One region of the Mesorhizobium sp. M1E.F.Ca.ET.041.01.1.1 genome, then DNA from elsewhere that is predicted to be linked to it. Evidence: predicted binding sites of a transcription regulator. Region 1 holds the regulator's gene; each other region holds the start of a gene.

Region 1 (9,773 bases):
ATCTTGGCCAATTCCATGCATTCGTCCTGCCGCACCTTGTTCTTCCGCCAGGCCATGCAGATCATGCGCTGCGGCATCGGCTCCCTGGAATGGCACGATCCTCAAGTCCGGCATGACGCCGGCGGCGCTTGCCGCCATTTCCGGAACCAGCGTCACGCCCAGCCCATGCGCCACCATCTGCAAAAGGGTCGTCAGGCTGGTCGCGCCGTAGCTTGCCGTCGCCACCGGCCGCACGCTGCCGCAGACCGCCAGCGCCTGCTCGCGCAGGCAGTCCTTCCTCGAGAAGCATCAGCCGCTCCAGCTCAGGGCTTTCCGGCGGCACCGGCGGCGAGGCGAAGGCTGGATCGCCGGCCGATGACGGTGACCGGCAAGCCGCAGAAGTTCTTGATGAGCCAGGCGATGGTCGAAGAACTGGGGCTGGTGGCGCAGAAGACGGCGTGACGGGGGGTCTGCTTAGCGCAGCGCCATAGGCAGTCATTGAAACGATCAAGGCCGATGCCGGAGGCGATTTGCGTTTCAAAGGCTCTGCTCTGGCTCGGCGATCCTTGTCGGGTGGTCAGTCAATTGCAGATCAACACGAGCTTGCCCTTGACACCTCCCTGACCGAGCAGCTCCTGGGCGCGACGAGCCTCAATCAATGGCATCCGGTCGGCCACCATCGGCTTGATCTTCCCGTCGCGAAGCAGATCGAGCAAAACGCCGAGATCTTCGCGGAACCAAGCGAGCTTCCACCGTTTCAGATATTGTATGCTGTAGGGGAGTATGCGTCGTCGGCCTGGTGAAACGAAAGCGCGGACCGCGTACCACGCAGGTCGCAATATGCCGCGAAGACGGTAACGCAAGCCCCCTGCCAGTTGGCCCTTCTGCAGAAATGAAGTGAAGCCATAGGCTATGACGCGGCCACCAGGCCTCAGGGTACGAAACGAACGCCAGACATTGGCTTCGCCGACCCCATCGAAGACGACATCCACGCCGTCGTTTGTCAGGCGATGAATCTCTTCGACAAAGTCAACTCGCTCGTAGTCGATCGGCGTGGCCCCGAGATCGGATACGATCTGATGGGCTGCAAGAGATGCAGTCCCATACATCTCCAGACCTGCCAGGCGGCCAAGTTGCAGCAGAGCCGTGCCGACTCCGCCGGCGGCGCCATGAATGAGGACCCGTTGACCCGGAGAGGCATGCCCAAGGCGATGCATCATCTGATAGGCCGTAACGTAGTTCAGCACGAGGCTGACTGCCTCGGCGGGATCGACACCAGTTGGAACCAGAGTGAGTTCATCTGCCGGCAGGCAAATGAACTGGGCGTAGCCACCATGAATGGGAAGCGCCGCAACCATTTTACCAATCATGGCATGGGACACTCCCTCTCCGGCCTCATCGACGATGCCGACAATGTCCCATCCTGGCGTGAATGGCAGGGTCGTTTTCTCGGGATGAATCCCCTCCCGCATCAATAGCTCTGCGAAGGAGACGCCGGCGGCGATTGTTTGCACGCGCAGTTCACCTGATGCCGGATGGGGCGCGTCCTCCTCCACGATCTCCAGAACTTCAGGTCCGCCATGGTGGCGAACAACGACGCGCAGAGACTTCATGGCAACCTCGGTCCGAATTGGACTCCTCCACTGAGGTAAACTCTAATGGAAAGGTAGCGCGCGCTGGGATGGAGCGACTTGCTCCAGATCAACCCCACGAGAAGATCGGTCGCCACCCAACAAACAACTGCTCATTTGAGCAGAATGACATTGGGACGCAGCCGCGACAGTAGTTGGAATGGCCTCACATCAGCTGCCATTGGGCGTGAGCGGAAACGAACGACAGGTTTGGATCAGAAGCCGACATTGCCTCTGGCCCTTCGCGGCCATCGGCAACCGCCTGCTATTGAGTTCTGCCCCTGAAACATGATTTCGATCCATCGGGAGGGCGGGGCTCCAGAGCAATTCCAGGAAAAGTGTGAAGCTCGGTTTCCGTCCGGAATTGCGTGAGAACAAAGAGATAGAGTGGCTCGCCGTTTCCGTGAAACGGTGAACCGCCCTAGTCTTCCCTGATCGCGTAGCCCGCACCACGGATGGTGCGGATGACGTCGGGCATGCGGCCATTGTTGACCGCCTTGCGCAGCCGGCCGACATGCACGTCTACCGTGCGCTCGTCGATATAGATCGTCTCACCCCAGACATTGTCGAGTAGCTGGCTGCGCGAGAACACGCGGCCGGGATGCCGCATCATGAATTCGAGCAGCCGGAACTCGGTCGGGCCGAGCCTGATCTCGCTCTTCTTGCGGTAGACGCGGTGCGATTCACGGTCGAGCACGATGTCGCCGACCTTGAGCACGCTGGACAGCACCTCCGGCTTGGCACGGCGCAGCAGCGCCTTGATCCTGGCCATGAATTCCGGCGTCGAGAACGGCTTGACCAGATAATCGTCGGCGCCCGTCGAGAGGCCGCGCACTCTGTCGCTTTCCTCGCCGCGCGCGGTCAGCATGATGATCGGCAGCCGTTCGGTCTCGGGCCGCATCCTCAGGCGCCGGCAGAGCTCGATGCCGGAAACCGCCGGCACCATCCAGTCGAGCACGAGCAGGTCGGGCACGTTTTCCTGCAGGCGGATCTCGGCCTCGTCGCCGCGTGTCACCACCTCGACCTGATAGCCTTCGGATTCGAGGTTGTAGCGGAGCAGCACCCCCAGCGGCTCCTCGTCCTCCACCACCATGATGCGTGGCGCGATCATTCAGCAGGTACCTTCGTTGTCAGGCCGCCGGCGCCGGCATCGCCGTCTCGTCCTGCTTCGGACGGTTCGCGGGCAATTGCGTGCCGGTCAGCACATAGTAGGCGTTCTCGGCGATGTTGGTCACATGGTCGCCGATGCGCTCCAGATTCTTGGCGCAGAACAATAAATGCGTGCAGGCCGTGATGTTGCGCGGATCCTCCATCATGTAGGTCAGGAGCTCGCGGAAGACGGAGGTGTATTTGACGTCGACGCGCTCGTCGTCGTTCCTGAGCTTGGCAAGCGCCGTGGCGTCGCCCGCGGTGTACTCCTCGATCACGCCCTGGACCTGGATCAGCACCAGCTGCGCCATCGAGTCGATGGAGTGCGACAGGTCGCGCGGCGCGGCGCTGATGCCGACCGAGCCGACGCGCTTGGCGATGTTCTTGGCGAGGTCGCCGATGCGCTCGAGGTCGCCGGCCATGCGGATCGCGCCGACCACGCTGCGCAGGTCGTCGGCCATGGGTTGCCGTTTGGCGATGAGCGTGATGGCGCGGTCGTCGAGCTCGCGCTGGCGCGCATCCATGATGGCGTCGTCGGAGACGACGCGCTGCGCCATCGCGTTGTCGGAATTGAGCAGAGCCTTGGTCGAAGCGCCAACCATGGAGCCGGCGAGATCGCCCATGTCGATGATGAGCTGGCTGATCTGCCTCAGATCCTCGTCGAAGGAAGCGACGGTGTGTTCGGCCATGATAGTATCCTCGTATGAACTCAGCCGAAGCGGCCGGTGATGTAGTCCTGCGTGCGCTTCTCGCGGGGCGAGGTGAAGATCTTCTCGGTCCGGTCGAACTCGACCAGCTCGCCGAGATACATGAACGCCGTCTGCCGCGACACGCGCGCCGCCTGCTGCATGTTGTGGGTGACGATCACGATCGTGTAGTCGGCCTGCAATTCGTCGATCAGTTCCTCGATCTTGGCCGTCGACAGCGGATCGAGCGCCGAGCACGGTTCGTCTAGCAGGATGACTTCCGGCTTCACCGCCACAGTGCGGGCGATGCAAAGCCGCTGCTGCTGACCGCCGGAAAGGCTCTGGCCGCTGGCGTTGAGCTTGTCCTTGACCTCGCTCCACAGCGCCGCGCGCTTCAATGCCTGTTCGACGCGGTTGTCCATCTCGGCCTTGCTGATCTTCTCATACAGCCTGACGCCGAAGGCGATGTTCTCGTAGATCGACATCGGGAACGGCGTCGGCTTCTGGAACACCATGCCGATCTTGGTCCTGAGCAGGTTGAGGTCCTGCGAACGGTCGAGGATGTTCTTGCCGTCGAGCAGCACCTGGCCTTCTGCGTTCTGCTTCGGATAGAGCTCGTAGATGCGGTTCAGCACGCGCAGCAGCGTCGACTTCCCGCAACCCGACGGGCCGATGAAGGCGGTGACGCTGCGTTCGGGCAAGGACAGGTTGATGTCCTTCAGCGCCTTCGACTGGCCATAGTAGAAGTTGAGGTTCTTGACCTCGATCTTGGCCTTCTCGACGACGGTGTCGGCTACGTTCAGGTCGGTGGACAACATCGGTTTCATCTGTCCTCTCTGCGTCCGGTAAGGCTGCGGGCGAGGATGCTCAGCCCGAGAACCGTCAGGGTGATTATGAGTGCGCCCGTCCAGGCCAGTTGCTGCCACTCCTCATAGGGGCTCAGCGCGAACTGGAAGATGGTCACCGGCAGGCTGGCCATCGGCGCATTGAGATTGCTCGACCAGAACTGGTTGTTGAGCGCGGTGAAGAGCAGCGGCGCCGTCTCGCCGGAAATGCGGGCGATCGCCAGCAGGATGCCGGTGACGATGCCGGAAAGCGCCGCGCGATAGGCGACCGAGCGGATCACCACCCAGCGCGGCGCGCCGATGGCAGTGCCGGCTTCGCGCAGAGCGTTGGGCACAAGGTTGAGCATGTCCTCGGTGGTGCGCACCACGACGGGGATCACCAGGATGGACAGCGCGACCGCGCCGGCGATCGCCGAGAAGTGGCCCATCGGCCGCACCAGCAGCTCATAGACGAACAGGCCGACGATGATCGACGGCGCCGACAAGAGGATGTCGTTGATGAAGCGCACCACCGTGGTCAGCCGCGAGAAGCGCCCGTACTCGGCCATATAGGTTCCGGCGAGCACGCCGATCGGCGTGCCGACGATGATGCCGATGATGGTCATCACGATGCTGCCGTAGATGGCGTTGAGCAGGCCGCCGGCGTCGCCGGGCGGCGGCGTCATTTCGGTGAACACGGCCAGGGAGACGCCGGAGAGCCCCTTGTAGAGCAGCGCGCCGAGGATCAGCGCCAGCCAGGCGAGGCCGATTCCGGCAGCGATGACGCACAGCGCCATCATCACGGCGTTCTTGCGCTTGCGGCTTCGGTGGAGCGACGTGGCGGTCGACATCAGTCAGGCTCCCGTGCGGCTATCGATGCGCAACAGCATGTAGCGTGCGAGCGCGAGGATGATGAAGGTGATGATGAACAGGATCAGGCCGAGCGCCACCAGCGAGGAGGTGTAGAGCGCGCCGTCGGCCTCGGTGAATTCGTTGGCGATGGTCGCCGAGATCGTCGTGCCCGGCGCGAACAGCGAGGCGCTGATGCGGTGCGCATTGCCGATCACGAAGGTGACGGCCATCGTCTCGCCGAGCGCGCGGCCGAGACCGAGCATGACGCCGCCCATGATGCCGACGCGGGTATAGGGGATGACCACGCGCCGGGTCACCTCCCAGGTCGTGCAGCCTATGCCGTAGGCCGATTCCTTCAGCACCGCCGGCACCGTGTCGAACACGTCCTTGGTGATCGAGGTGATGAAGGGCAGCACCATGATGGCGAGGATCAGCGACGACGTGAGCAGGCCGATGCCGTAGGGCGGACCGGCGAACAGGCTGGAGAGGCCCGGTATGCCGTGGAAAAGACTGATGATGAAGGGCTGCACCGTCGTCTGCAGGAACGGCGCGAAGACGAACAGGCCCCAGATGCCGTAGATGATCGAGGGGATGCCGGCGAGCAGCTCGACCGCAATGCCGATCGGGCGCCGGAGCGGCCGCGGGCAGAGCTCGGTCAGGAAGACGGCGATGCCGATGCCGATCGGCACGGCGATGATGATGGCGATGGCCGAAGTGACTATGGTGCCGTAGATCGGGGCCAGCGCGCCGAAGTTCTCGGTGACCGGATTCCAGGATTCGGTCGTCAGGAAGGATACGCCGAACTTCGACAGCGCCTCCCACGAGCCGGCGATCAGCGAGATGGCGACCCCGCCAAGCAGCACCAGCACGAGGATGGCGGAAGCGCGCGTGGCCGCCCGGAAGGCCATGTCGGTGAAGGCGAAGCGGCGCACCGTCGCTTCTCTGGTCCGCATGGCGGACGACGTCACGGCTTCGGAAACGGCAGTCATTTAGCCCCTCGCATTTCGGAAGAGAGACAGGAGGGCGCCGGAAGCGCCCTCCTCATTCCGTAAGAATTACATGCCGGAGAAGATCGGCTTGCCGTTGCTGTCGACGATATCCTTGCCCCACATATCCTCGACGCTCTTCACGACCGCGTCGGGCATCGGAACATAGTCGAGCTCGGCAGCCATGTCGTCGCCCTTGGCGTAGGACCAGGCGAAGAACTTGAGCGCTTCGCCGGTGGCCGCTGCATCGTCGGGCTTCTTGTAGACGAGGATCCAGGTGGCGGAGGTCATCGGCCAGGATTCGGCGCCGGCCTGGTTGGCCAGGATGACGCCGTAGCCCGGCTGCGAACTCCAGTCGGCATTGGCCGCGGCGGCCGAGAACGCCGCGGCGGTCGGCTCGACCTTCTTGCCGTCCTTGTTGATCAAGTCGGTATAGGTGAGCTTGTTCTGCTTGGCATAGGCGTATTCGACATAGCCGATGGCGCCGCCGGTCTGCGACACGTTGTTGGCGACGCCCTCATTGCCCTTGGCGCCGATGCCCACCGGCCACTCGAGCGCCTTGTCGACGCCGACCTTCGACTTCCAATCGGCGCTGACGTCGCCGAGATAGTAGCTGAAGTTGAACGTGGTGCCCGAGCCGTCCGAACGGTGGACGACCGCAATCGCCTGGTCGGGCAGCTTCACGTCGGGATTGAGCTTCTTGATCGCCTCGTCGTTCCAGTTGGTGATCTTGCCGATGAAGATGTCGGCCAGCGTCGGACCGTCGAGCACGAGCTCGCCCGGCTTGACACCTTCGAGGTTGACGACCGGAACGATGCCGCCCATCACCATCGGGAACTGCGCCAGCCCGGTGGACTCGAGTTCATCGCCCTTGAGCGGCGCATCGGAAGCGCCGAAGGTCACGGTCTTGGCCTTGATCTGCTTGATGCCGCCGCCGGAGCCGATCGACTGATAGTTGAGACCAGTGCCGGTCTCCTTCTTGTAGGCGTCGGCCCATTTGGCGTAGATCGGATAGGGGAAGGTGGCGCCGGCGCCGGAGATATCGGCAGCCATCGCGGCGGAGATGGAAAGGGTGGATGCCGCAGCCATTGCAATCGCAACGGCCGCCGAGCGGATGAAATGTCTCATGTGGCCTGCTCCTGTTCGGAATATGGTCTTTTGGCACCCGGTCTACCGGCGCCCGGTGAGCGCAATAGCTCCCGATTATTACAGTCGCATGACAGTTTCGTGTCAGCCCGGTAACGTCTGGACGGGGTTGTCTGGAAGGGGTCTGCGGCCGGTTCCGCCGAGCAGCCGGAGTTTGCCGCGGGAATCAGTAACTTGTCTGACTTTTAAATTGAAAATTTGTCCCGGCGGCCGGATCTCGGCCGCCGGGAAATAAAATCCGGACGAGAGCGCGTTGCCCGAATGCCAGAGCGGATCATGGCCTAGCCATCGCCGAAAACAGGGTCCGTTGGGGTAGAGTCGACGCTGTTTCTATGCCGGCGGTCGCTGCTCCCGCCCGTAACCGAGGGGCGGAATCGACAGCTCTTATTGTCCTTGCTTGGCTTCGCTTTGGTATGGTGCGATCACACCATACGTCTGCGTCACCGGCTGACGGCGGGCTGCTGCGGAAGGGAGCTATCTGTTTTTACGCAATTCCGGACGGAAAACCGTTACACACTTTTCCTGGAATTGCTTAGAGCGGCTCAGCTTTTCACAGAATCGCTGATCCGCTCTAAATGTTTGATTTTGCGCAATTCCGGACGGAAAACCGTTACACACTTTTCCTGGAATTGCTTAATGCATGTCGCCCAAAAGTGCGCAGCGGTTTTGGGAGAACGACATGCATCAAACAAAGACTTAAAGCGCGTCGCCTGAATCCGCCTCGTCGCGACGCGCTTTAGCTGGCGCTACGTCGGACCTCCGCGTCCGGGCCGAGCCATCTTTCGAGCTTCTCGAGCAGCGCCTTCGGGCTGATCGGCTTCGGCAGGTAATCGTCCATGCCGGCTTCCAGGCAGCGCTCGCGGTCCCCTTTCAGCGCGTGCGCGGTGACGCCGACGATCGGCACATGCGTCCCCATCTCCGCTTCGAGCCGGCGGATGGCCGCGGTCGCCTCCAGTCCGTTCATCTCCGGCATCGACACATCCATCAGGATCATGCGCGGATTGAGCTTGCCGAAAGCATCGAGCGCCTTGCGGCCGTTGCCGACGATCTCGAAATGATAGCGGGTCTCGCCGAGTATCTGCGTGAACACCAGTTGGTTCACCTCATTGTCCTCGGCGACGAGGATGTCGAGCCCACGCTCCACGCCGGCCGGACGCGGTCGCGCGCGGACGGGCGGCGGCTGCAGCAGGGCACGATCCGACACCGCCGCGGGCGCCTGCGCCGGCGATGCCTGCGGCGCGCCATGCGCGGGACCGGCGCCCGCTATTAGCGGCGGCTGGGCGGCCGTCGTGCCGTGGCGATGACGCTGGATGGTGGCGACCAGCGTCTCCAAGAGGATGGAGGAGCGCGCCGGCTTGATCAGCTGCGCGTCGATGCCGAGATCGCGATAGGTGGCATTGGCCAGCGACTGGTCGACCGAGGTCAGCATGATGATCGGCGTATGCGCGAGGCCGGCGGTGTTGCGCACGATGCGCGCCATTTCGGCGCCGGTCATGCCCGGCATCTGGTAGTCGAGCACGACGCAATCAACAGGCACGCCGTAAGCGGCGGCGGCAATCAGCACCTTCAGTCCCTCGGCGCCGCTTTCGGCCGCGCAGGAATCGAAGGTCCACGACGCCATCTGCTCGCTGAGGATCGAGCGGTTGACGGCATTGTCGTCGACGATCAGCACACGCGCCCCGGTGACATCGACCGGCATGATGCGCTGCCCGCCCTGCGCGGCCCGCGGCAGCGTGACGGTGAACCAGAAGGTCGAGCCTTTGCCCTCGGCGCTGTCGACGCCGATCTCGCCGCCCATCATCTCGACCAGCCGCGAGGTGATGGCAAGGCCGAGCCCGGTGCCCTCGTGCCGCCTGGTCGAGGAGGTGTCGACCTGGCTGAACTTCTCGAACACCAGCTTCAGCTTGTCTTCCGCAATGCCGATACCCGTATCGGTAATCGAGATGGTGAGCCTGGTGCCGGCCGGAACCCGCTCGCCGGTGACGTCGACCAGCACATGGCCCTCGTCGGTGAATTTCACCGCGTTGCCGAGCAGGTTGGTGACGATCTGCCGGATGCGGCCGACATCGCCGACGAACTGCCCGTCGAGCCCGGGCTGGACGCGGACGATGAGCTCGAGGTCCTTCTCCTTGGCACGCGTCGACACCAGTGTCGCCACATCCTCGATCGCCTCGGCGAGGTTGAAGGGCGCCGGATCGAGCACCATCTGGCCGGCGTCGATCTTGGAGAAGTCGAGGATGTCGTTGATGATGATGAGCAGCGCGTTGCCCGATTTGACGATGATATCGGTGAACGTCTTCTGCTTCGGGTCGAGGTCCGACTTGGCGAGCAGTTCGGCCATGCCGAGCACGCCGTTCATCGGTGTGCGGATTTCGTGGCTCATATTGGCCAGGAATTCCGACTTGGCGCGGTCGGCGAGCACCGCGCGCTGGCGCGCTTCGCTGAGCTCGGCCTCGCGCTGTTTCAGCTCCGTTATATCCGTGGTCGACCCGATCAGGTAGAGCGAGCCGTCGGATGCGA
Region 2 (9,773 bases), on a different contig from region 1:
GGATCAGGCTGAAGGGGATGTAGTCGGACGACAGGATGTCGAGCAGGCCGTCGCCGGCCAGCGCCCTGGCCGAGACATTGCCCGAATGCGAGGCGCCGCGCATGACGTTGGGCGCGCCCATCAGCACGCCGAGGCCTGCCGCCTTCGAGGCCTTTGCCGCCTCCTCGGTGGTCGGGAACTCGGCGACGCGCACACCCTGCTCCACCGCTTCGTCGACATGGCCGGCCGTCGCATCGTCATGGCTGGCGAGCACGATGCCGCGCTCGTGGCAGGCGGCGGAAATGAAGATGCGGTTCGGACCGGAATTCATGGCCGATTCGGCCATCCGCTTCTCGCAGAATTTCTGGAAGTCGCGGTCGGTCAGCTTCAGCTTGCGCTGGTAGTAGTAGGCATAGGTCTCGAGGTTGACGAACTGGCGCTGGCCCGGCGCATGGTCCATCAGCGAGGCGAGCTTCACCCTGTCGTCGGTCTCGAAGTTGGCGAAGGCTTCCAGGCAGTCCGGCGCCGATACCTCGCAGCGCAGATGGATGAAATGGTCGGCCCTAAGCCGATCCTGGCGCACGCTGTCCTCGATCGCGTCGGCGAGCTTGCGCACGTCGTCGGACTTCAGGTCGGCGTCCTCGTCCATGCCGACGCGCAAGGCATCGAGCACCGTGGTGATGCCGGCGGTCGCCACCTGGGCGTCGTGAGCAAGCACGGCGGCGATCGGGTTCCAGCGCACTTTCGGGCGCGGCGCGTAGTGGCCTTCGAGGTGGTCGGTGTGCAGCTCGACCAGACCCGGGATGATGTAGTCGCCGCCCATGTCCTCGCCGGCGCGGGCGGCGCCCGGCTCGATCGCGGCAATCTGGCCATCGCGCAGCAGCAGCGAGCCCTCGACGATCTCGTCGGGCAGCACGATGCGGGCGTTGTTCAAAACGGTCTCGGCGGTCATTTCAGCAGTCCTATTTCAAGCGATCATTTTGGGCGATCATATCAGGCGGTCAAATCAGGCGGTCTTTCTGGCCGGGCGGCGCCCAAGCGCATGGTGGGAAAGCGCCATAAACGGCGCGCCGGGCTCGGTTTCGACGAACAATGTCAGCGCATCCACCGGTACCGGACGCTGCAGCACATCCGCGAACAGGCTGTCGATTGCTGCACGAAGACGTGGGCTTTCCTGTGGCCCGACGCGTCCCGACAACGTCATGTGGAAGCGGAACGTCTCGAAGACGTAAGGGTAGCCCCACTGGCACAGGTTGCGGAATTCCTGCGGCTTCAGGGAATCGGGGCTGCGCCGCTCGATCTCCGCTTCGGTCAGCGGCGCGCGGAAGCGGTCGAAGGCGCGCACGACCTCGCCGGCGAAGCTGTTGAGAGGCTCGAACGGAGTTTCAGGCACCAGGGCGAAGAAGCCGTCGATCTGGCCGACAACGAGGCGCGGAATGACGACCGGCGGCGTCGCCTCGGCGAAACTATCGAGGGCGGCGCGCAGCGAGGCTTCCGTCTCATTCGAAGCCAGCCCGAACGGCGCCTTCAGCGTCGCATGGAAGCCGTAGCGCCTGGCCGAAGCCGTGTGGAAAGCAACTTCCGCCGCCGACAGCTCACCTACGGCCTCGACCGGGCGCGTCGCCGCACCAAAGGGGTCGCGGCCAAGCCAATTGGCGGCGATGCGCGCCAGCGACTCGTCCTGCCGTGGGGTGAAATAGATGGCGTAGCGCATGGAAAGTCCTCGTCAGACCGCTGCCATAGGTGATTTCCATGACGGATTGACGAAGCTTTCATGGGTTTTCGAAGGCAAACAACCCCTGGCGGTCCTTAGCCGACGATTTTCCCGAGCTGGACCAACAAGTTGAGCGTCATAAAGAGCTCAGGCCTTCATCAGCCATTCGTGCTCGGCCGCGTTGTGGAATTTCCACGTCCGCTTCGGGCCGGCCATGACGTTGAGGTAGTAGAGATCGTAGCCGTGGCAGGCCGCGCACGGGTGATAGCCCTTCGGCACCAGCACGACATCGCCGTCCTCGATCGCCATCGCCTCGTCCAGATCGCGCACACCGTTCCTGTCGGCATCGGTGTAGACGCGCTGGAAGGCAAAGCCCTGCGGCGGATTGAGGCGGTGGTAATAGGTCTCCTCAAGGTAGGACTCCACGGGGAGATTGTCCTGGTCGTGCTTGTGCGGCGGATAGCTGGAGGTGTGGCCGCCCGGCGTGATCACCTCGACCACCAGGAGCGAGTCGGCCGGCTTGCCCTCGGGCAGGATGTTGGTGACGTAGCGGGTATTGGTGCCCTTGCCGCGCACTTCCTGGCCGAGATCGTCAGGCCCGATGACGCGGACGGGAAGACCACCGCCAAGGCCCGGCGCCGAGCAGACGGCGAGCTCCAGTTCGGTGTCGGCGGTCACCGACCAGTCGGAGCCTTGCGGCACATAGACCGACCAGGGCTTGCCCTCGAAGGGCGACATGCGCTCGCCGAGCAGGCCGAGATCCTTGCCGCCGGCGGATGTCTTGCCCTTGCCGGTGACGAAGACCAGGCAGACCTCGCGATCGCCCGTCTTGCCGGCTGTGGTCTCGCCCGGCCGCAAGCGATGGAGATCGAAACCGACATAAGTCCAGCCGGCGCTTTGCGGGGTGACGTGGGCGACGTGGCCGTGGCCCTTGTCGGCCTTGACGAGCAGTTTCGACATTGCGGTCACTCCTTCGGTTCGGGGCCGGCCTTGTTCTCCTCGGCCGGCTTGTAGAGGTAGAAGAACTGCCACACCGCGTAGCCGGCGAAGCCGAGCGCGATGACGCCCCAGAAGGGCGTGCCGGAGGCGAATTCGATCACCGACCAGATCAAACAGACGGCCACGACGGCGATGCGTCGCCACAATGGCCGGAAGAAGGGGTGCTCATAGTCTTTCATCGCGCCAATCCAGGATCTGCCCAAAGCGCAACGGATAAACCGCGCGCCATGGCAAATCCACCGTTTACGCCGGGAAGCCTTGCGTCTCCACCGTATAGCCGGCGGCCGTCATCACCCGCATCAGTTCCTTGTGCCCGACCTGCGCCATCTTGAGCGGCGGGTTCTTCTTCGGGTCCTGCTCGGCCTCGACCACGAACCAGCCTTCATAGCCGTAGTCGGCGAACTTCTGCACGATGGCGCCGAAATCGAGCGAGCCGTCGCCCGGCACGGTGAAGGCGCCGAGCGCCACGGCATCGAGGAAGGACTGTTTCGTGCGGTCGAGGCTGTCGATGACGCCCATGCGCACATCCTTCACATGGACGTGGTTGATGCGCTTGTGATGGTTGTCGATGGCGCGCAGCACGTCGCCGCCGGCAAAGGCGAGATGGCCGGCATCGAGCAACAGCGGGATGCCTTCGCCGGAATGGCGCATGAAGGAATCGAGCTCCGGCTCGGTCTCGACCACAGCCGCCATGTGATGGTGGTAGGAGAGCGGCATGCCCTGCTCAGCGCACCATTCGCCGAACTCGGTGACACGTCGGCCATAGGCCTTCATCTCGTCGCCGGTGAGTTTCGGCTTGGTGGCCAAAGGCTTGGAGCGGTCGCCCTGGATGGAACGGCCGACCTCGCCATAGACGATGCAGGGCGCGTCGACCGCCTTGAACAGGTCGATCATCGGCTGGATGCGATCCTTGTTCCTGGCCAGGTCCTCGTTGACCAGCGTGCCGGAGAACCAGCCGCCGCAGAGCGTGACGTCGGCTTCCTTCAGGATCGGCAGCATCACCTTCGGATCGTTGGGGAAGCGGCGGCCCATCTCCATGCCGGTGAAGCCCGCCGAGCGCGACTGGCGCAGACACTCCTCCAGCGACACGTCATCGCTCAATTCCACGAGATCGTCATTCCACCACGCGATGGGGGACATGCCCAGTTTGGCTTTCAAGTCGTCACTCCAATGTCGGTTCGTTCCTACCCTCCCCCTTGTGTGGAGGGTCGCTGCGGAGCAGCGGGGTGGGGGTCGGCGCCGACCCCCACCCGGACCTTCGGTCCGACCTCCCCACAAGGGGGAGGTAGGGAGTTGGCGGCGCCGGCTTTAGTCACCGATGCTCTGCATCTGCTTTTTGCCCTCATACGCCTTGCGCGCGGCGTTTACCTGTGCCCGCGATGAGACTTCCGGCACGGCGACATCCCACCAATGGCCGCCGGCCTCGGTCGACACCAGCGGATCGGTGTCGATGACCAGCACGGTGGTCTTGCTGTTTTGCTTCGCCTTGGCCAGCGCCGTCTCCAGCTCGGCTATCGACGCCACCTTCTCGGCGACGGCGCCGAGGCTTGCCGCGTGGGCGGCGAAGTCGACGTCGGGCATCACCTCGTGGCGCGCGTCCTTGAGCAGATTGTTGAAGTTGGCGCCGCCGGTCGCCATCTGCAGCCGGTTGATGCAGCCATAGCCGCGGTTGTCGAGCAGCACGATGGTGAGCTTCAGGCCCAGCATCACCGATGTCGCGATCTCGGAATTGAGCATCAGATAGGAGCCGTCGCCGACCATGACGACGACCTCCTGGTCGGGCCTGGCCATCTTGACGCCGAGCCCGCCGGCGATCTCGTAGCCCATGGTCGAGAAGCCGTATTCGGCATGGTAGGAGCCGGGCGCGCCCGCCTGCCAGAGCTTGTGCAATTCGCCCGGCAGACCGCCGGCGGCATGCAGCAAGGTGACGCCGGAGCCCATGGCGCGCTGCACGGCGCCAATCACCTGCGCGTCCGAGGGATAGGCGGCGTTGGTCGAGGCCGTCACCTTGGCGGCGGCGGCCTGCCAGTCCTTCTTGCCCTTCAGCGCATTGTCGGTCCAGGCGGTTGGCGCCTTCCAGCCTTTCAGCGCGGCACTGAGTTCGGCCAGGCCTTCGGCGGCGTCGGCAACCAGCGGCAGCGCCCAATGCTTGCCGGCATCGAAACCTTGCGTATTCAAGCCGACGATGGTGCGGCCGGCATTCTTGAACAGCGCCCAGGAGCCGGTGGTGAAATCCTGCAGCCTGGTGCCGACGGCAAGCACGACATCGGCCTCCTCGGCGAGCCGGTTGGCGGCTGAGGTGCCGGTGACGCCGACCGCCGCCATGTTGAGCGGATGATCGTCGGAGAGCGAAGACTTGCCGCCTTGCGTCTCGCAGACCGGAATGCCGGCGCCCTGCACCAGCTTGGCCAGTTCTCCCGAAGCCTGCGAATAAAGGACGCCGCCGCCGGCGATCACCAGCGGCTTCTTGGCGCCCTTCAGCGCCGCGACGGCGTTCGCCAGCTCGTGGCGATCCGGGCGCACCCTGCGCGGCGTCCAGACGCGCTCGGCAAACAGGCTCTCTGGATAATCATAGGCCTCGGCCTGCACGTCCTGGCAGAGCGACAGCGTGACCGGGCCGCATTCGGCCGGATCGGTCAGCACCTGCATGGCGCGGTTCAGCGCCGGGACGATCTGCTCGGGCCGAGTGATACGGTCGAAATAGCGCGATACGGGGCGGAAGCAGTCGTTGACGCTCGCCGTGCCGTCGGAGAAATCCTCCGCCTGCTGCAGCACCGGGTCGGGCAGGCGGTTGGCGAAGACATCGCCGGGCAGCAGCAGCACCGGCAGCCGGTTGACATGGGCGAGCGCTGCCGCCGTCACCATGTTGAGCGCGCCGGGACCGATCGAGGTGGTGGTGGCCATGAAGCGGCGGCGGAAATTCGCCTTGGCGTAGCCTATCGCCGCATGCGCCATCGCCTGCTCATTATGGGCGCGGAAGGTCGGCAGCTCGTCGCGCACCTGGTAGAGCGCCTCACCGATGCCGGCGACATTGCCATGGCCGAAGATCGCCCAGACACCGCCGAAGATCGGCACTCGTCTGCCGTCGATCTCCGTCATCTGGCGGCTGAGAAAGCGGGTCAGCGCCTGCGCCATCGTCAGGCGAACGGTCTTGGTCATTGTCGTTTCCTCCGGCTTTCCTTGTGCCGTCTTGCTATGCTGCCCGTCTTCTTATGCTGCTTTACGGCCGCGTGCGGCAAGCCATGCCTCGGTCAGCTGCTCGAAGCGCGAGGCCATGTCGGCGACGGCCTCGTCGTCCGACATTTTTCCGGCCAGCCATTGTTCGGCGGCGTTGATGAAGATGGTGCGACCGACGGCAAATCCCTTGACGATGGGCGCATTGCTCGTTGCGGCAAAGGCCGCGACCAACTCGTCCTGCGGCGCCTCGAGACCGAGCAGCACGACGCCGCGGCACCATGGGTCGTTCTTGACGATCACCTGCTCGATCTTCGCCCAGGCGCCTGCCGACGCCTGCGGCTCGAGCTTCCACCAGTCGGGCTTGATGCCCAGCGCATAGAGCTCTTCAAGCGCGCGCGGAATGGTGGTGTCGTCGAGCTTGCCGTGCTTGCCGGCGATGATCTCGACCAGAAGTTCCCTGCCGACTTTCCGCGCCGCCTCGAACAGGGCCCGCAGCTTCTGCTGCTGCTCGGTCTTCAGCGCTTCCGGATCGTCCGGGTGATAGAAGCACAGGCATTTGATGCAGTGGTCGACCGGCCATTCGACCAGTTGCGAGCCGATATCCTGCGAGAATTCGAAGCGCAGCGGCCGCGAGCCGGGCAACTCGACCGGGCGGCCGAGCCAGGCGAAGGGATGGCGGGCGAATTCGAACATCGCGTCGCGGCCATATTTCTCGTCGATCAGCATGCCGTAGCCGTCGCGGCCGGCGGCGACCTTGGCTGCCGCCTTGACGGTCAGCACCTTGAAGTCGGGGATGCGCGAAGTGTCGGCGCCGACCCTGGCGGCGACATCCTCGAGCTGGACGCGATGATCGCAGGCGAGCGCCATCAGCGAGGGGATGTCGCGCCGGCGCGTCGTCGCCCAGTGGATGTGGTTGATCGCCTCGTCCTTGCGCAGCGCCAGATGCTTGCTGCCGTGCTTCAGGAAGAATTGCAGCTCCTCGAAGGTCGGATATTCCGGCGCGCAGAGCAGGCGCGACACCGCGAAGGCGCCGCAGGCATTGGCCCAGGTCGCGGCCGTGGCAAAGCTTTCGCCGCCCAGCCAGCCGCGCAGGAAGCCCGACATGAAGGCGTCGCCGGCGCCGAGCACGTTGTAGATCTCGATCGGGAAACCCTTGCCGACGATGCCGTCCTCGAGGTCGTCACTGATCGGCCCGTCATAGACGATGCAGCCCTTGGCGCCGCGCTTGAGCACAATGGTGGCCGAGGACAGCGAGCGAATCGCTTTCAGCGCGCTCAGGCAATCGTCGGCGCCCGACGCGATCATGATCTCTTCCTCGGTGCCGACGATGAGATCGCAATCCGGCAGCACCGTCTTCAGCTGCGCCGAGACGCGGTCGGATTTGACGTAACGCTCGAAGCCTTCGGCATGGCCGGCAAGGCCCCAGAGGTTCGGCCGGTAGTCGATGTCGAAGACCACCTTGCCGCCCTTGGCCTTCATGAGGCGGATAGCCTTGCGCTGCGCGGCGTCCGAGTTGGGGCGAGAGAAATGCGTGCCGGTGACGACGACGGCGCGGGCCGAGGCGATGAAGGCTTCATCGATGTCCTCTTCCGCCAACGCCATGTCGGCGCAGTCGGAGCGATAAAAAATCATCGGCGAGACGCCTTCGTCCTCGACGGACAGCAGCACGAGCGCGGTCAGCCGCTCCTTGTCGGTCTTCAGGCCGTCGACCGAGACGCCCTCACGCCGAAGCTGCTCGCGGATGAAGCGGCCCATCTGCTCGTCGCCGACGCGGGTGAGCAGCGCCGAGCGCAGGCCGAGCCTTGCCGTGCCGACGGAAATATTGGCCGGGCAGCCGCCGACCGACTTGGCGAAGGAGGTGATGTCCTCCAGGCGCGAGCCGATCTGCTGGCCGTAAAGATCGACCGACGCGCGGCCGATCGTGATGACGTCGAGCGGCGGATATTTCGCTTCCACGGCTTCGCCCATTCGAACCTCCCATCGGCCTTGTTGTGCAGAGCAGCGTCGTTTTGGGCAGCACGCGAGGATGGCAGCGTGGCGCCTTCAATATGAAATAATAATTCCAATCTATAGTCAATATGGAATGAGCATTCCCGGATGGAAAAACGCTGACGCGAGGCGGTCAGGACTTGCGCTTGCGGCCGGCGTCGCGCCGCTTCTCGCCGACCGCGACGGTCAGCGCCATGGCGAGCGCCATCGTCGCCGAGATCGAGCGGAAGCCGCCGAAATCGGCTTCGGCCACCTCGAACCAGATCTTGGCGAACTGGGCGAGCGGCGAAAACGATGAGTCGGTGATGGCGACGATCGGCACGCCTTGCTCGGCGATCGAGCGCGTCTCTTCGATGGTCGCCGGCGCGTAAGGCGAGAAGCTGATGGCGATGACGGCGTCACGCGGCGTGGCGAAGCCGATCATCTCGGCGTTCAGTCCGGCAGCCGATTCGATCAACTGGTTGCGGATCTTGAGCTTGCCCAGCGCATAGGCGATGTAGGACGCGACCGGATAGGAGCGGCGCTTGGCCAGCACATAGATGGTCTCGGCTTTCGCCAGCAAGTTGACGGCCTCTTCGAAATGCACATCGTTCAACGCGCGCGAAATGTCGCTGAGCGAGGTGCTGGCGGCAGCGACGAAGCCGTCGAAGATCGCCCGGTGCCCGGCACCTTCCTCGGCCTTGGCGCGCAGTGCCGCGAGCCTCTCGTCATAGGAGGAATTGCGCTCGCGCAGGCGCTCGCGAAAGACCTGCTGCAGGCTGGTAAAGCCGTCGAAGCCGAGTTGCTGGGCGAAGCGGATCAGCGTCGAGGGCTGGACGCCGGCCGAGGCGGCGATGCTTGCGGCGGTGCCGAAGGCGATGTCATCGGGATTGTCGAGCGCATAGGCGGCGATCTGGGCGATGCGCTTGGGCAGGCTGTGCCGACGCTCCAGGATCGTCGTGCGCAACGTCTCGAAATCGCGAGGCACCCGTTCGTCCATCGTCGCTCCGCCCACGGCCATATTGAAAGCTCTCTCTCCTGCCTCATCATAGCGAGTTCGCGCAAGAACACCATAAAAAATGATTTGGACGTTCCATTCTCAAGTGAAATGGATTAATTCATCCATGCTTCTCTTTCTCTTCAATGGAGACAATCGACATGGTCAGAGTGGGCCTCATCGGCACGGGCTTCATGGGCAAGTGCCACGCCATCGCCTGGAACGCGGTCGGCGCCGTCTTTCCCGATGTCGAGAAGCCGAAGCTGGTGCATCTGGGTGAAGTCAATGACGAGCTCGCAAAACGCAAGGCGGGCGAGTTCGGCTTCGCCAAGGGTTCCGGCGACTGGCGCGCCGTGGTCAACGATCCGGAGGTCGATGTCGTGTCGCTGACCACGCCCAACCAGTTCCATCCCGAAATGGCGATCGCCATCCTGGAGGCCGGCAAGCATCTGTGGTGCGAGAAGCCGATGGCGCCGGGTTTCGCCGAGGCCGAGGCGATGGCAAAGGCGGCGAAGACATCGGGCAAGGTGGCGGCGCTCGGCTACAACTACATCCAGAACCCGGCCATCCGCCATATCGGCGCGCTGCTTCAGGAAAAGATCATCGGCGACGTCAATCTTGTGCGCATCGAGATGGATGAGGATTTCATGGCCGATCCCGACGCGCCGTTCTTCTGGAAGCATGAGGCGGCCTCGGGCTATGGCGCGCTCGACGATTTCGCCGTCCATCCGCTGTCGCTGATCAAGGTGCTGTTCGGCCGCGTCGCCCGCGTCATGTGCGACATGGCGAAGCCCTATGCCGACCGCCAGGTTGCTTCCGGCGGCCGCCGCGCGGTCGAAACCTACGACATTGCCAGCGTGCTGATGCATCTCGAAAACGGCGTCGCCGGCACGCTGCTGGTCAACCGCTCGGCCTGGGGACGCAAGGGCCGCATCGCCA
Region 3 (9,773 bases), on a different contig from region 1:
GGGCAGCCTGGTCGCCAGATAGGCCTTCACCGCCATGTCTTCGGCCATGTGCAAACGGCCGTCGCGCAGTTCGGCGCGGTAGCGTTCGGAAAGCGTTCTCGCCGCCTGTTTCAGCGCCGGCAGCGGCACCTTTTCGAGCAGGCCGTCGACGCCTTGCCGGAGCGGGGCGGGCAGCTCCACTTCAGACTCCCCGCGGTGCCAGAAGGATGACCGAGGCGCCGACGATGCAGAGCGCGGCGCCGGCGAGGTCGAAGCGGTCGGGGCGCGCGCCTTCGATCAGCCAAAGCCAGCCGAGCGAGGCGGCGATGTAGATGCCGCCATAGGCCGCATAGGCGCGGCCGGCGGCGTTGGTGTCGACGAGCGCCAGCAGGAAGCCGAAGAGGGCAAGCGAGACGAGGCCGGGAACAAGCCACAGCGGCGACTTCGCCAGCCGCCACCAGGCCCAGAAAGAAAAGCAGCCGGCGATCTCGGCAAGCGCGGCTGCGATGTAGATGAGATAGGTCATGAAAAAGGCCTCGCGAACGAGACCTTTTTCACGGCATCAGCCGCAATGGCAAGCGGCAATCCGCGCCGCCTACTCCACCGCCTTGCGGCGGCGCGCGGGCTTGGCGGCCACCGGAGCCGGCTCCTGATGGCCGAGGTCGCGCATTTCCAACGCCTTCTCGCATTTGGCCATGTAGTCGCGCGTCATCGGCAGCGTGTCGTTCTTCTTGGCGAGTTGGATCTGGAAGATGACCAGGTCCTGCCAGCGGAAGGCGGCTTCCGAGGCGGCGAGGTAGAATTCCCACATGCGGCAGAAGCGCTCGTCATAGATCGCCTTGGCCTTGTCGCGGTTGGCGGCAAAGCGCATGCCCCAGTGCTTCAGCGTCTCGGCATAGTGCAGCCTGAGCATCTCGATGTCGGTGACCACCAGGCCCGACTTCTCGATTGCCGGCATCACTTCGGAAAGGGCCGGGATGTAGCCGCCGGGGAAGATGTATTTACGGACGAAGGCACTGGTCGCCCACGGCACGCCGGAGCGGCCGATGGTGTGGAGCAGCATCACGCCGTCGGGCTTCAAGAGCGTCGCCGCCTTGTCGAAGAAGGTGCGGTAGTGGTTGACGCCGACATGCTCGAACATGCCGACCGAGACGATGTGGTCGAAGCGTTCGTTGAGCGCGCGGTAGTCCTTGAGGTCGAAATGCACCCGGTCCTGCAGGCCCATCGCATGCGCGCGGTCGGTGGCGACGCCATGCTGTTCGGTCGACAGCGTCACACCCTGAACATCGACGTCGAACGTCTTGGCGAGATAGAGACCGAGCCCGCCCCAGCCTGAACCGATGTCGAGCACCGTTTGTCCGGGCTTAAGCCTCAACTTGGCGGCGATATGGCGCTTCTTGGCGAGCTGCGCCTCGTCCAGCGTCATGTCGAGCTGTTCGAAATAGGCGCAGGAATACTGCATGTCCTCGTCGAGGAAGAGCTTGTAGAGCTCGCCGGACAGATCGTAGTGGCGCTGCACGTTGCGGCGCGAGCGCGAGGCGGTGTTGATCTGCTGCAGGCGGCGAAAGGCGTGGCGCAGACCCTCGATCGCCTTCGACCAGGTCGCGTCGATGCCGCCGCTGCCCATGTTCTGGAAAGCGATGCGCATCATGCCCAGCACCCCGCCCTCGAGGATGTCGAGCTCGCCGTCCATATAGGCCTCGGGCACGGCCAGCATCGGATCGAAGCTGATGGCGCGCTCGGCATGCGTGGTCTTGATGTGCATGTGCACGGGCTCGCCGCTGCCGTCGCCGAAAGTAACGGACGAGCCCTTCGGCCCGGTGACCTTGAGATTGCCCGTGCGCACCAGGCCGTCGAGAATGCGCTTCAAAAGAATATTCATGACCAAATGTCCCTCAGGGCAGGCTGACTTCCGCGCAAGGCCCGAAACGGTATCGGTATCGGGCGGGTCCTGCGCGAAAGTCACAGGTACTACGGCGTCATTTCTGCGTCCAAAGGACGCGCGACGCTATAGTCTGCCTCAAGATATAGGGGTTCGAAAAGTTCCATTTGGCATAAAAATGCCCGGGTCGTGTGCCCGGGCGTTAGTCCAGAAATTCTGGAGGCCTGCGAGCCGGAGCAGCGCTCCGGCCCTGTCGATCAGGTGTTGGCGATCAGGCGTTGTCTTCGCCGCTTTCGAATTCGGCGTTCGGGTCGAAGAAGTTCTCCGGCCGGGCGTTGTCGTTGATGTCCTCGCCATAGATGGCTTCGGCCGTCGTCAGCATCTCGCCCTTGGCCTGGCGCTCCGCCTCTTCAGCCGAGCGGGCGACGTTAAGCGTGACGGTGACCTCGACTTCCGGATGCAGCGCGATCGCCACATTGGTGAGGCCGATAGTCTTGATCGGCTGGTTGAGCTCGATCTGGTTGCGGTTGACGCTGAAGCCCTCGGCGGTCAAAAGCTCGGCGATGTCGCGGGTCGACACCGAGCCGTAGAGCTGGCCGGTCTCGCCGGCCGAGCGCACGACGATGAAGCTCTTGCCGTCGAGCTTCTCGGCGACCTGGCTGGCCTCCGACTTGCGCTCGAGGTTGCGGGCTTCGAGCTGGGCGCGCTGGCCCTCGAACTTCTTCTTGTTGGCTTCGTTGGCGCGCAGCGCCTTGCCCTGCGGGAGCAGGAAGTTGCGGGCGAACCCGTCCTTGACCTTGACGGTGTCGCCCATCTGGCCGAGGCGGGAAATGCGCTCGAGGAGAATGACTTCCATGGTTTCGTTCCTTCGGTTTGACGCCATCCGGGATGACGTCGGATTCTGTTGGAACAGGTCAGGAAGCAAGAGGGGCGTCGCCGCCGGTGTCGCTGTCCTGCCTGTCTGGCAGTTAGAGGTTCGTGGCCTCAACTCGGGATTTGAACCTGCCCTTGCGGCGCCCGTCGCCGTGGGGTCGAAGCGGGCGGCAAGCCGCCCGCGTCAATACTCTAGCTTAGCGAACCACGTAGGGCAGCAGGCCGAGGAAGCGGGCGCGCTTGATCGCCTTGGCGAGCTCGCGCTGCTTCTTCTGGCTGACGGCGGTGATGCGCGACGGCACGATCTTGCCGCGCTCGGAAATGTAGCGCTGCAGCAGACGCACGTCCTTGTAGTCGATCTTGGGCGCATTGGCGCCGGAGAACGGGCAGGTCTTGCGGCGGCGATGGAACGGGCGCCGGGTCGGGATCTGGTTGATGTCGACCATTATTCTGCACCCCCTTCAACGTTTTCGCGCGGACGGCGCGGACCACGGTCGCCGCCATCACGGTCGCCGAACGAACGCGGACCGCGATCACCGCGATCGCGATCGCCGAACGAACGCGGGCCACGGTCACGGTCGCCGAAGCCGCCGCGCTCGGAGCGCTCCTCGCGCTTCTGCATCATCGCCGAGGGGCCTTCCTCATGCGCCTCGACCTTGATGGTGAGGAAGCGCAGGACGTCTTCCGACAGGCCCATCTGGCGCTCCATTTCGTTGAGCGCGGCCGGCGGGCAGGTGATGTCCATCAGCGTGTAGTAAGCCTTCCGGTTCTTCTTGACCCGGTAGGTGAGGGACTTCAGTCCCCAGTTCTCGATCCGGCCGACCGATCCGCCATTGGCGGCGATGACGCCCTTGTACTGTTCGACAAGCGCATCGACCTGCTGCTGCGACAGGTCCTGCCGGGCAAGAAACACATGTTCGTAGAGAGCCATTATGTTAAGTGCCTTTCTTCGTTTCTCTCACCGGCCCTCGCGGCTAAGCCTCTGCAACTTGTCTGACCCGGTCGCGAACGAGCGGGGAAGAAAGGAGCATCACGAGACGGTCGAGAGCGGAGACACGGGAGGCCAAAAGCGCTTGTGGCTTCGTGACGTGGCGAATGCCACGGCCCTCCGTTCAGCCCCCAGCAAGGACCGGCAGATTGCGGGCGTCTATACAGCAATTCCCCAGGAAGGCAAGGGCGGGAGACAGGATCGACAATTCCACGATGCCGCAGGGCCGGAAATCTCCGGCGGTCCCGGATTGATGACAGGCTCAGCTCGTATGGGCGACGAGCGGCGCCACCGTCTCGGGGAAGAAGTCGGGCGCGGTATGACGCTTGCCGAACATCATATCGTACTGAATGAGTCGGAAATCGTTGATCTGCGGATCGATCTTCTTCTGCCTCGCCCAGTCGGGCGTCGCTTCGCCGGAGGGCGAAAGCAGAAGGTTGCGGTCGACCACCCGATAACGCTCGCGCAGCGCGCCGAGGAAGCCGGTGTAATAGGGATGCGTGATCCCGGCCGTGGTGAGGATATGGTAGGGCAGGAAGGCCGGGCTCACCGAGCCCAGGTTCTCCACCGGACCGGAGCGGTTCGACCAGATGATCAGTGGCGTGTCGTGATGCTCGAGCGCCGCCTCCGGCGTCGGCTCCCTGCGCGGCGCGACATTGTCCTTGAGGAAGCCGGTCTCGACATAGACGGGACCGAGCGGCGGCAGATGGTCGCCGAAGAAGGCGACGATGGTCGGCCGCTCGCGCTTCTTGGCCCATTCGATCAGCCGCTTAAGGCCGCGATCGGCATCGGCCGAGCCTTCGGCATAAGAGAGCAGCGATTCCCGCGCCCAGGTGCTGATCGGCGCATCGACCGAGTGGGTCGGATTGTAATAGCGGTAGGGTTCGTAAGGCCCGTGGTTCTGCAGGCTGACGGCGAACATGAACACCGGATCCTCGCTGGCATCGGCCTCGCGGATGATCTCGTCGGTCATCGCGGCGTCGGAGGCCAGCGGCCCGCGCTTTTCCATCGGCGGCAGCGTCTCTTCCGAGCGGAAGTCGCTGAAGCCGAAGTCGGCATAGACGGCGCCCCGGTTCCAGAACCAGTTGGTGCCCGGATGGATGGCGCGCGCCCGGTAGCCCTCGCTCTTCAGGAAGGTCGCCAGCGACGGCGTCGGCGTGCGCACATATTGCTGGTAGGGGATCGAGCCCGCCGGCAGGAAGGCGTTCGAGAAGCCTGTCAGCGCCTCGAACTCGATATTGGCGGTCATGCCGCCGAACTCCGGCGAGAACATCGAACCGGAGCGCAGCGCGCGCACCGTCGGGATCGGATCAGGCTTGATTCTGACGCCGGGAAGCTCGGTCGAATCCCAGAAGGATTCGCTCATCACCACGATGATGTCGGGCTTCTCGTCCGGCACCGAGGCGGTAACTTCGGGACGTACGATCGCGTCCATCGTCTTTTCGGAATAGCCGGGCGGCGCTGACACATGCGCCATCGGCACGTTCATCGCGAAGGCGAGCGCGAAGCCGTTGGAGGCGTAGTTCTCCTTCTGGTCCCACATGATCGGGATGATCTGCAGCCTGTCGCGCGTCCATGAGAAGGTGGCATAGTCCATGATCGAGACGAAGAAGGCGAGCAGCGGCACGGCGAGCGTCAGGCGCGCCAGCCGTCCCTTGCGGCTGAGGATCGGAACGCGGCGGCGCCAGACCCGCCAGCCATAGACGAGCAGTGTCAGACCCGCGACGATCGTCACCGCAAGCAGCGCGGCAGTCCACGGGCGCTCGCGCACCAGAAGCGGCATCAGCGCCATGATCTGGCGTGCGTAGAGGAAATCGGTGGGATAGAGCGGGTCGCCGAGATAGTGCGATTTCTGGTGACCGACAAAGGCCAGCGCCAACGTCAGCGGCGTGACGATCATCAGGCTCTGATGGCTGCGGCCAAGGACGGCGTCGAGGCCGATCAGCACCAGCGCAAAGACGATGATGGTTGTCCAGCCAGGCTTGAACGGCTGCAGGAAGAAGTCGACCGTGCCGAAGAAGTCGCCGCGCACGATCCATTCGATGGCGAACACCAGGAGCGCCGAGGCAAGCAGCGTGGCGAGGCCGTAACGGACGATAGGCCATCTCCGCCCCGGCAGATAGCCGGTGGACGGATCGTCTTCCAAGAATTGCGGCACGGGTTTGCCCGCGCCCTTCCTGATCCTTGCCACGTCGCTTCCCCCGGCCCTTGCCGCGCTTGCTTCCGTTCGCGCTTGGCGTCTTCCACACGCGTCACGCTTCTGTCATCGAAATGTCACGCAAAGCTAGCGCCTGTGGCGGAAATAAGAAGAGCCAGCAAACGATTCGTGAGCGGTTTTCATCAGGTGTGATCGCCAAAAAGCCTTTTGGAACAGGCAACTCGGCCGGTTTTCCGGCTGAAATGGGCGCCGAACTGGCGCCTGCGGGCTTGACTTGGTCGTCCGCCTTGCGTCAGAGGCAGGGAAAAACAAGCCGTTGGAGACGCTGAGATGGCCGTCGCATTCACCTTTCCGGGACAGGGCAGCCAGTCCGTCGGCATGGGCAAGGATCTCGCCGATGCCTTTCCCGAGGCCCGCCGCGTCTTCGAGGAAGTCGACGAGGCGCTTGGCGAAGGTTTGTCGAAACTGATCTGGGAAGGGCCGGAGGAGACGCTGACGCTGACCGCCAACGCCCAGCCGGCATTGATGGCGGTTTCGCTTGCGGCCTTGCGGGCGCTGGAATCGCGCGGCTTTTCGCTGAAGGACAAGGTGTCTTACGTCGCCGGCCATTCGCTCGGCGAATATTCGGCGCTTGCCGCGGCCGGCTTCGTCTCGATTGCCGACGCCGCGCGGCTGTTGCGCATCCGCGGCAATGCCATGCAGGCGGCGGTGCCGGCGGGCGAGGGCGCCATGGCAGCCATCATCGGGCTTGAGCAGGCCGGCGTCGAAGCCGCCTGCGCCGAGGCTGCCAAAGGTTCGGTCTGCCAGATCGCCAACGACAATGGCGGCGGCCAGCTGGTTATTTCCGGCGCCAAGGCGGCTGTCGAGCTGGCGGCGAAGCTGTGCACCGAAAAGGGCGCGAAGCGCGCGCTGATGCTGCAGGTCTCCGCCCCGTTCCACTCAGCACTGATGGCGCCGGCGGCCGAGACCATGCGCGAGGCGTTGGCCGGCGTGGCGAAGAACGCGCCGGTCGTTCCCGTCGTGTCCAACGTGACCGTCACGCCCACAGATGACCCGGATGAGATCGCCCGCCGCCTGGTCCAGCAGGTGACCGGCCGCGTGCGCTGGCGCGAGACGGTGGAATGGTTTGGCGCCAACGGCGTAGCGACGCTTTACGAAGTCGGCGCCGGGAAAGTGCTGTCGGGCCTCGCGCGGCGTATCAACCGCGACATCGCCACCGCCGCCATCGGCACGGCAGCGGAGATCGATGCGGCGCTGGCGGCATTGGGCTAGGAAGATCGAACCATAGGTGCGACATGGCCGGATCAAAGCCAGGCCGGAGCAGAGTCCAGCGCGATTTCGAAGAGTATGAAGACTATCGCCTCTCAGCCGAGGTCGTGGAGCGGATCCGGCTTGGCAAGGAAGATATCCTTAAGGCCCAAGATTTCTGGCATGGCTTGGACGATTTAACGTATACGGAACACACATCGCTCGGGGCGTATTCGCGAAAATGAGGTTGGAAAAATGTTCGAACTGACCGGCCGCAAGGCGCTCGTCACCGGCGCATCGGGAGGCATCGGCGAGGCGATTGCCAGGGTGCTGCACAGCCAGGGCGCCATCGTAGGCTTGCACGGCACCCGTGTGGAGAAGCTGGAAGCCCTGGCCGGCGAGCTCGGCGAGCGCGTAAAGCTGTTTCCGGCGGACCTGACGAACCGCGACGCGGTCAAGGCGCTTGGCCAGAAGGCGGAGGCCGACCTCGAAGGCGTCGACATCCTGGTCAACAATGCCGGCATCACCAAGGACGGCCTGTTCGTGCGCATGTCGGATGCCGACTGGGACCAGGTTCTGGAGGTGAACCTCACCGCCGTGTTCAGGCTAACGCGCGAGTTGACGCATCCGATGATGCGCCGCCGCCATGGCCGCATCATCAACATCACGTCCGTGGTCGGCGTCACCGGCAATCCCGGCCAGACCAACTACTGCGCCTCCAAGGCCGGCATGATCGGCTTTTCCAAGTCGCTGGCGCAGGAGATCGCCACCCGCAACATCACCGTCAACTGCGTCGCCCCGGGCTTCATTGAATCGGCCATGACCGGCAAGCTCAACGACAAGCAGAAGGAAACGATCATGGCGGCGATCCCGACCAGGCGCATGGGCACCAGCGCCGAGGTCGCCTCGGCCGTCGCCTATCTCGCTTCCAATGAGGCGGCTTACGTCACCGGCCAGACCATCCATGTCAATGGCGGCATGGCGATGATCTGAGAACGGTCAGCGACATTCGCTAAGCAAACTGATCGCTGCTTCCGTCCCTCGGTCTCAATAAGTGACCGTGACGACCACCGTGTCGGTGTAGACGCCAACTGACGGCGTTACCTGTGGCGGCACGCGGCCATAGACAGTCAGGTTCTGCGCTACCCCGATTCCGGTTCCGGGGACCGTGCTGCCAGGCGTCGACGAGTCGCCCCAAGGTTGAGTCCGATTAACATCCTTGTATAGGCCATAGGTCACGGTTTCCGCACCCTTCGACATCTTGCGCGCCGTCGGAGGCGAGCCGGTGGTGCCGCCGTTCAGCGAGACGGTATACGCTGCCGCTGGCGTGCAGGTGACCGAAACCTGGCCGGTGGCGTCGACATTGGCACTGAGTGTTCCTGTCGATCCGAAATCGATGTTCTGGGTCGACACGAGGCAATTGGCTGCGACCGTAGCATTTACGGTGAAGGTTGGACTTGGAGCTAGGATACCGGCACCCGAACCACAATCGTTGCCGGTGCTGTAGCGATAGCGGAACTCGACATCTGCACCGGAAAACGTCGACAGATAGATTCCGGGCGGCACCGTTCCCTGGCTACCAAATGCGGCGCCATAAATGGTCGCAGTGCCTGTGGCCGTGCCCAAAGTATTCGGCGTCAACGCCAAAGCCGGCGGGCGGGAGGCATATGCCCATGCATAAGAGCCCCACACCACGCTGCGCGCCGAATCCGAATAGAGCTGATAGTTGAGGGTGTTGGCGCCGCTCAACATCTGGCGGGCCGTCGCAGACGTTGCGCCTCCGGTGCCGGCCCCGAGATTCGGGCAAATCAGGATGCGCTGGCCTGCGGTACCGGTGCAATTCATGCTGATTGTCGCCGTCGAGTTGGTTTGGCTGGTCAACAGCGTATCGACCGGGCCGAAGTCCATGCTGGAAACGCCAAAGGCGCAGCTTTGCGCCCAGGCGAGCGAAGGAATCGGTGCGATGGCTGAGAGGATGATAATGCGCAAGAGAATGACGGTGCGGAGCATTTCTTCTCCTGTTTTCAGCGGCAGGCTACGTCCTTGATTGCCACCTGCTGACCTGGCTGGGGCTTGTAGGGGAAGTCGGCCCGGCATGAGGTACCGTCCAGGCGATCGACCACGACGGCGTTCTGGGAGTTGAGGCCGCGAATGTAGGCTTGACCGTCATAGCCGATGACGAACTCTTCCGAGCCACCTTCGATACGACCTTTCAGGCCGGCCTCCAATGGCTCGCCGTTGCTGTCGACCAGGGTGACCAGCGCCGCTTTCGGCGCTTCCGAGACCCCGAACTTCACTACCACGCCGCTGCGATCGGCCGGCATCACGACTTCCTTGGTGGCCGGAACATCCGCATCGACCGGCAGGTTCTTGGGGTCGATCGAAACCGTGTTCGGCTCATAGGAGTTGAGGCCGGGGACCAGAATACGCCCTTGCCGATTGGTCTTTCCCACCGGCCGGTTCTGGAATTGGACATCGACATCGGGCGCACCGACCTCGACGACGGCGAAAGCATCGTCGATACGGTTGGTTGCAAAGACCCCGCCGCCTGCCACGGCAATCGCACCGTCCATTTGCGCGGTCGCCCGAACATCCTTGCCGTATTGTTGAACGCCGGCCTCGAAGCGCGCGAAGGGCGAGCGGTA

Evidence for each region. The regulator PhoB, encoded in region 1, activates phosphate uptake and scavenging genes when phosphate is short. The targets are predictions, from matches to a motif close to TGTCATNNANCTGTCAT.
Region 2: a site for PhoB is predicted at 1,732-1,748, ahead of EOA38_RS09360 (DUF1045 domain-containing protein). Genes of this name have one in related genera too.
Region 3: a site for PhoB is predicted at 5,984-6,000, ahead of EOA38_RS08570 (LTA synthase family protein). Genes of this name have one in related genera too.

Annotation. Positions count from the first base shown of each region.
Region 1 covers NZ_RZSL01000014.1:894-10,666, reverse strand. The annotation lists partial or broken gene EOA38_RS03060 (LysR substrate-binding domain-containing protein) at 1-352, opposite strand, end outside; gene EOA38_RS03055 (medium chain dehydrogenase/reductase family protein) at 561-1,592, opposite strand; gene phoB (phosphate regulon transcriptional regulator PhoB) at 2,032-2,721, opposite strand; gene phoU (phosphate signaling complex protein PhoU) at 2,741-3,448, opposite strand; gene pstB (phosphate ABC transporter ATP-binding protein PstB) at 3,469-4,272, opposite strand; gene pstA (phosphate ABC transporter permease PstA) at 4,269-5,120, opposite strand; gene pstC (phosphate ABC transporter permease subunit PstC) at 5,124-6,110, opposite strand; gene pstS (phosphate ABC transporter substrate-binding protein PstS) at 6,177-7,235, opposite strand; partial or broken gene EOA38_RS03020 (response regulator) at 7,990-9,773, opposite strand, start outside.
Region 2 covers NZ_RZSL01000076.1:7,153-16,925, reverse strand. The annotation lists partial or broken gene EOA38_RS09365 (alpha-D-ribose 1-methylphosphonate 5-triphosphate diphosphatase) at 1-931, opposite strand; gene EOA38_RS09360 (DUF1045 domain-containing protein) at 986-1,693, opposite strand; gene iolB (5-deoxy-glucuronate isomerase) at 1,841-2,653, opposite strand; gene EOA38_RS09350 (DUF3329 domain-containing protein) at 2,659-2,871, opposite strand; gene iolE (myo-inosose-2 dehydratase) at 2,936-3,850, opposite strand; gene iolD (3D-(3,5/4)-trihydroxycyclohexane-1,2-dione acylhydrolase (decyclizing)) at 4,001-5,851, opposite strand; gene iolC (5-dehydro-2-deoxygluconokinase) at 5,903-7,837, opposite strand; gene EOA38_RS09330 (MurR/RpiR family transcriptional regulator) at 7,992-8,837, opposite strand; gene EOA38_RS09325 (Gfo/Idh/MocA family oxidoreductase) at 8,996-9,773, shown strand, end outside.
Region 3 covers NZ_RZSL01000067.1:2,897-12,669, forward strand. The annotation lists gene EOA38_RS08540 (small ribosomal subunit Rsm22 family protein) at 1-180, opposite strand, end outside; gene EOA38_RS08545 (YnfA family protein) at 182-505, opposite strand; gene EOA38_RS08550 (cyclopropane-fatty-acyl-phospholipid synthase family protein) at 575-1,861, opposite strand; gene rplI (50S ribosomal protein L9) at 2,133-2,717, opposite strand; gene rpsR (30S ribosomal protein S18) at 2,932-3,180, opposite strand; gene rpsF (30S ribosomal protein S6) at 3,180-3,665, opposite strand; gene EOA38_RS08570 (LTA synthase family protein) at 3,985-5,913, opposite strand; gene fabD (ACP S-malonyltransferase) at 6,211-7,152, shown strand; gene fabG (3-oxoacyl-[acyl-carrier-protein] reductase) at 7,384-8,121, shown strand; gene EOA38_RS08585 (spore coat protein U domain-containing protein) at 8,176-9,138, opposite strand; gene EOA38_RS08590 (fimbria/pilus outer membrane usher protein) at 9,153-9,773, opposite strand, start outside.